DNA from 2 places in the Veillonella absiana genome. Region 2 is predicted to be linked to the other one. Evidence: a T-box and tRNA genes for the amino acid it is inferred to sense, from the RefSeq annotation. Region 2 holds a T-box; the other holds one or more tRNA genes.

Region 1 (3,423 bases), on a different contig from region 2:
AAGCCTATGCCTGATAAATGGATTCAAATGACACAACAATTTTTCTTTTTGTTTGTGGCTATTTATATACTATCTGTAATTGGTATGGCTTGTACTGGTATGGAAACCAGTGATGCACTTCAAATTGTAACGGCCTTTCTCGCTAATGTAGGGATTGCCTTTGGTAATTTTGGTCCCACAAGTTCTTTTGCAGATCTCCATGATTTTGCAAAATTAGTGGCTATATTTGATATGCTATTAGGACGTTTAGAGTTATTTACTATACTTGTTATGTTTCATCCTCAATTTTGGGAAGGCTATTTTATAAAATCATCTAAACCAAAACAGTATCAAGTGATATGGAATCAAGGTCGTAAACGAAGGTGATAGAGTTGACTATTTTAAAGCGCCCCTTAGGACTATATAAGGCGAACTGTTATATATTAATTAAAGATAATCAATCTATCATTATCGATCCAGGCTTTCACAGTCAACATATTATCGAAATGGTGAAAGATACGACACCGTTGGCAGTGCTGTTAACACATGGTCATTGTGATCATGTAACAGCACTCGATGATGTTTGCCAATATTTTAATATACCAGCCTATTTACATCCTAATGATCAAGAATTATTACAGTTGATTAGACGTCGTCCAAGTGTATACAAAAAAAAAATGTATACTGAGTGTGAAGATTTAATAGAAGGACAACTACAAGTGGGGCCCTTTGATTTACAAGTTCATCATACACCAGGGCACAGCACGGGATCGGTATGTATTCAGTGGGAAAATCATTTATTTACAGGAGATACTGTTTTTAAGCAAATGGTAGGAACAATAGATACCTATACAGGGAATGCAGCGGAAATGAAAGCGAGTATAGAAAGAATCATAACCTTTTCTGATGCATTATACATTCATCCTGGGCATCAAGAAGATACGACGATTAAAGATGAACGCCCTTATTTGTTAGAATATATAGCTTCACATCAAATGTGAGAGTAGGGGGTCTAAATTTTGTAAAATTTATCTATTTATACGCTTGACAATATGTGTGAAAAACTATATACTAACAAAGTACTCTAAATACGGCCCCGTGGTGTAGCGGTTAACATGTCGCCCTGTCACGGCGAAGATCGTCAGTTCAAATCTGATCGGGGTCGCCATTTATGTATGCCTCGGTAGCTCAGTCGGTAGAGCAACGGACTGAAAATCCGTGTGTCGACAGTTCGATTCTGTCCTGAGGCACCATGTACATGCGGGAATAGCTCAGCGGTAGAGCACCGCCTTGCCAAGGCGGGGGTCGCGAGTTCGAATCTCGTTTCCCGCTCCATTATTCCACTATGGCGGCATAGCCAAGCGGTAAGGCAGAGGTCTGCAAAACCTTTATTCCCCAGTTCGATTCTGGGTGCCGCCTCCATAATTACATACTAACGTTACCCATGCCGGGGTGGCGGAACAGGCAGACGCAACGGACTTAAAATCCGTCGGTTAGAAATAACCGTACCGGTTCGATTCCGGTCCTCGGCACCATTTAGACTAACTTCGGTTAGTCTATTTTTTTATATCTAATAGAGGTTATATATACTTAGATTAGCTTTATACTAGCCCGTTAAATGATGAAATTATGGGATATGTATTTGTAAGTATAGAGCAAGTATATGTACTATCGTAGATTATTTAATAAGGATATACCTATGAGCGATCAAGAAAAGAATTATATATTAGTTAGTGCTTGTTTATTAGGTGACAATTGTAAATATAATGGTGGAAATAATTATGTAGAGCATATTGAGCGTCTTAAAGAGCGCTATACAATTATTCCATGTTGCCCTGAGGTATTAGGTGGATTGACAACGCCTAGGGCTCCTGCAGAACGAATACAGGAATATGTAAGATGTGCATCGGGAGAAGATGTGACAAAAGAATTTCACCGAGGTGCACTTATGGCGTTAGCATTAGTAGAAAAATATCATTGTAGATATGCTGTACTAAAATCTAGAAGCCCTAGCTGTGGTAAAGGTCAAATTTATGATGGCACATTCTCCAAACGATTAGTTGATGGTAATGGTGTTACTACAGAATTATTACTTAAACATGGTATTCAAGTTTATACAGAACATGATATAGAAAATAATATATTATAAGAGCTAGCTATTTGCTTTATAGTTTGGGGTATGGGTGAAAGATATGGGCTGAAAGCTTATCTTATAAATGAATGTTAATAAGTAATAGGTAGAAATAGAAAACCCTGAAGTAATGAAAAACTCATTATCTCGGGGTTTTGGCATGTATTTAATTGAGTTTTACTTCATATACAATGGATCATTTGCAAGCGGTTGTTCGCCTAGTAGTGTAGTTAAATTATGAAGATTAAAGCGATACTTTGGATTCGAGAAATCTCGGGTCGCATCATAATGATTACTAGGGGCTTGCATGATACCAGTAAGCGTATCATACAATAAATCATTTGTGAAATATTGGTTTCTATTTTCGGCTAAGGTTCTTGCTGTTGTGGGGAAAGCTTGGCGATAGTCAGGAGACAGATACATCCAGAATGGAATACGAGCCATCGTGAAATCGAATGTATCTGGATTATGAGATTTATCTAAGCTTTCACCATGATCTGAGAAGTATACCATCGCTTGAAGGTGTAAATTATCTTTGGCGTAGGTATAAATGTTTTGTAAGAGCCAATCTGTGTAGAGTTGACTATTAGCATAGGCTTCCATACCATCGGGGGAAGGTCCTTTTTTCCATTTGCTAAATTCATGTGGATATCGGTCATTATAGTAAATATGACTGCCCATAATATGAATGACGATAAAGTTATTTTTAGTAGGATCCACTTCTTTCAAAAGAGGAAGTAGATATTCATCATAACGATCAGAGAAGCTATAGGACTCATGAGCCCATTTGGTTTTGTCTGATGTTTTAGCCATTAAAGAAATGGCTGTATCGTATTCACCAAACACACCTTGGTTACTAAACCATGTTGTGTTATAGCCTGCTTTTTTAGCGATGTCCATAATGTTTGCAGAATCTAAAAATGGACGATCGTCATATTGGTTACGTTCTGACAGGGCGCGTTCTAATGTTGGTACAGTTTGTACATATGAGGAATAGGCATGATTAAAGAAGTAAAAATTATCTCTATCTTGTGATACTTGACTTTGCCATGGTGTATCATCATAGGCAAAATCAGGATTATAGACCTTCATATAATCACGAGAGGCAGATTCGCCAATGACTAGGATGATGGTACCGGGTGTTTCCTTTGCTGCTGTATTTGGGGAATCTAAATTAAATGAATCATATACCTTATGATGGTGGTCGTTGTATTGTTGCATTTGTTTTACATAGTCAACAGCAGCGTACCAGTTAGCCATAATACAAGTAACAGGAAATAAGAAGAATGGTACATAAATTAGAAAGGCCACTA
Region 2 (3,423 bases):
TATTTAATTGTTTCACTGGTGTTGGTCGCACTTCAATGCCTTTAGACTTTGCTAGCCCCGCAATATCAGCCAACGCCGTTTTAATTTTATCGTCTGCAATCAATACACGTTGTACAGAACGACCTGCTCGCAACGCTTCCTTCACAGCATTACGACCTACGATATATTCGTCCATAGTGACCTTTCTCTATCTAAATGGATATATATATGCACTAATTGCACTAATATTATTTTAATTCTACTAATGTTACCCTATATGCCTTAGACATTAGTTCTTCTAGTCTATCCATTTGACGTGTTTCATATAAGAATCCAAGAATAGATTCAAAGGCCGTACTGCTACGATATTCTTGAACCGTACTACTCTTTGGTACATTCACATTGCTATTACGACCGCGTCTAGCAATATGTTGCTCAATGTCCGTCAAATCATCTTCTATTGCTAGTAACACTTTTGCCTGTGCTTTAGCACAAATAAAATCAGTAACAATAGTATGTAAAACTTGAACTTTACCAATCCCCATTTGAATAACACGTTCTCGAACATACATAGAATATACAGCATCTCCAATATAAGCAAGCATTAGGGCGTCTGCCACTAATGTTTCCTCAACTGTTAGGGGTGCTATCCCTGTATGATTCTCATCGAGGTCTCGTAATTTACGAAGAGCCTCGCTTTTTAAAAATTGAAATTGTTTAAATTTCACGTTTTTTCCACCGAGCTCCTTGCGGAGAGTCTTCAATAGTAATACCAATTTCAGCTAGACGATCACGGATACAATCAGCAATCCCCCATTGTTTTTGCTCACGAGCATCTTGGCGCACTGCCAAGATGACTTGCATTAATTCATCATATTCTTCTGCATTGGCGCCAGTTTGACCTTCCCATGTCTTCTCAAGAATGCCAATAACTTCTGTCATGAAAGAGAAAATACGTTTCACTTCTGCTAGCGCTTCTTGGCATACTACACCATCACGACTTACAACGGACTGGTAATAGATGTTGATTTCCTTAGCCAATCCAAACATTGAGGATGTAGCCAAGGCTGTATTGAAATCATCACTCATAGCAGCTTCGAATTCTTCTTCATATTCTTTTGCTTTTGAAAGTAAAGTTTCTGCTTCTTCACATTGACCTGCAGGACAAGTTTCCAAATACAATACATTTTGGATAGCTGTTGTAAAACGTTCTAATGCTTTGTTCGCTTCTTCCAATCTTTCATCAGAGAAATCTAATGGGCTGCGATAATGCGTACTAAGCAAGAAATAGCGGAGTGCATCTGGGCTATAATGTTGCAATACATCTTTCACTAAGAAGAAGTTATTCAAAGATTTTGACATCTTTTCTTGATTGATAGTAATAAAACCATTATGTAGCCAGTAACGAACGGCTGGATGATGACCAGAACAACCTTCGGATTGGGCAATTTCATTTTCATGATGTGGGAAAATTAAATCGCTGCCACCACCATGGAAGTCAAATTCTTCGCCAAGGTATTTATTACTCATAGCAGAGCATTCGATATGCCAACCAGGACGACCTGGGCCCCAAGGAGATTCCCAAGATGGTTCACCTGGTTTCACAGATTTCCACAATGCAAAGTCCATAGGATTCTTTTTACGACCATCAACCTCGATACGGGCGCCTGCTTCCATATCATCCAAGGTACGTCCAGATAATTCACCGTAATGTTCAAATTTTTCAACGCTATAATATACGTCACCATCAAGTTCGTAAGCATAGCCATTTTCAATCAATTTGGCAATCATTGCCACAATATCATCGATGTGAGTAGATACACGAGGATACACATCAGCGTGTTTAACACCTAATTGATCCATAACTTCGAAATAACTATCGATATAACGATTAGCAATTACGTCCCAAGTTACACCTTCACCATTGGATGTATTGATGATTTTATCGTCCACATCTGTGAAGTTCTGTACATATGTTACTTTATAACCCACATGTGCCAAGTAGCGACGAATTACATCCCAAGTTACAAATGGACGTGCATTACCAATATGCGGATGATTATATGGTGTTACACCACATACATACATTTTAGCTTCCCCAGGTGTCACAGGATTAAATATTTCCTTTTGACGTGTCATAGTATTAAAAACTGTAATTTCTCTCATCGTTACCGATGCCTCCATCTATGTTAAATAAAAAAAGACCGTTCATCTCATACAGAGACGATGGTCCGCGGTTCCACTCTGTTAAGTACAATTGTACTCACTCAACGCATAACGGAGCGACTCCGGATGAACCTACATATCAGCCCACCAGCTCGTGAATGCATTTCCTTTACCTATCCATAGACCCTTCCACCATCGGTCCTCGCTAGTAAGTTAGTATTAAAGTACTTCTTTCAGTCATAGCTTTTCCTATAAAAATATATATTTAATGATACCAACACTATCGAAAAAAGTCAATGATTATCTAACCTTCGCACTAAAGCAGAAGCACTATGTCAAACCACTTCCTATCTACTAAAGCCGATTCTGTATGATAATCCTATCCACCTCTCCCTAGTTCTCTATTACTCATAATTTCACTCGTCAGATAATGATGGGCCCATGCCGAAAAAAGATTCTTAACACCTTCAATACGATTGTATATGAGAAGAATCACCCTATCTATCTCGACATTCGCGGAACGCGTCAGGAGAGAAAGATAGGGTGATTCTTCGAATACTTATTTAAATGTTTTTAGAATCATTTTTTCGGCAGAAACCCGCAAAGATGGAGCCTGTGAAATTATGAATAATAGAGAACACTGCACCAGCTACGGCTGCTTGCGGAGTAAAGTGTGTCATCGCCAAACTTGCTGCCAAAGCTGAGTTTTGCATGCCCACTTCAATTTGCATAGCACGACGAGAAGCTGTTTCCGTACCAACCAGCTTACATACACCATAGGTTACTAAATAACCACTTAAGTTTTGTAGCAAGCAAGCCACGAAAATAATGGCACCTGTTTCCATAATATTATTACGGCTAATAGCAGTTACACCACCAATAATAATCAATACTGCGATAGCTGCAATAGTTGGTAATACTTCTTTTACCGGTTCAATTTTAGAACCAACAAAATAGTTAATGATGATACCTAACACAATTGGCACAACTACGATTTTCACAATGGACATGAACATAGGCCAAAACGCAATTTCAATGCTAGATGTAGCACCAGCATAAAATACGATAAAAATAGGTGTCAAAATTGGGGCCAACATTGTAGAAACAGCTGTAGCAGAAATGGATAATGGTACATTGCCATTCGCCAAGAATGTCATAACATTAGATGCAGTACCACCTGGACAAGCACCTAATAAAATGAAACCTACTGCAACCTCAGGGGGAAAATTAAAAATATACCCAATTAAGAACCCTGCTAACGGCATCCAAGCAAATTGT

What was found. A T-box is a leader RNA that pairs with one kind of tRNA and senses whether it is charged. The one in region 2 lies ahead of cysS (cysteine--tRNA ligase), so its partner is inferred to be a tRNA-Cys.
Region 1: it has a tRNA-Cys gene. The T-box ahead of cysS (cysteine--tRNA ligase) is inferred to sense a tRNA for this amino acid. The anticodon was not compared.

Annotation. Positions count from the first base shown of each region.
Region 1 is NZ_JAWJZB010000006.1:104,528-107,950, forward strand. It holds gene RVY80_RS06120 (TrkH family potassium uptake protein) at 1-366, shown strand, start outside; gene RVY80_RS06125 (MBL fold metallo-hydrolase) at 372-980, shown strand; tRNA gene RVY80_RS06130 (tRNA-Asp) at 1,072-1,147, shown strand; tRNA gene RVY80_RS06135 (tRNA-Phe) at 1,157-1,232, shown strand; tRNA gene RVY80_RS06140 (tRNA-Gly) at 1,240-1,314, shown strand; tRNA gene RVY80_RS06145 (tRNA-Cys) at 1,327-1,401, shown strand; tRNA gene RVY80_RS06150 (tRNA-Leu) at 1,426-1,514, shown strand; gene RVY80_RS06155 (2-thiouracil desulfurase family protein) at 1,679-2,128, shown strand; gene RVY80_RS06160 (phosphoethanolamine transferase) at 2,288-3,423, opposite strand, start outside.
Region 2 is NZ_JAWJZB010000003.1:183,807-187,229, reverse strand. It holds gene rlmB (23S rRNA (guanosine(2251)-2'-O)-methyltransferase RlmB) at 1-175, opposite strand, end outside; gene RVY80_RS03595 (Mini-ribonuclease 3) at 228-707, opposite strand; gene cysS (cysteine--tRNA ligase) at 697-2,145, opposite strand; T-box leader at 2,196-2,395, opposite strand; gene RVY80_RS03585 (bile acid:sodium symporter family protein) at 2,709-3,423, opposite strand, start outside.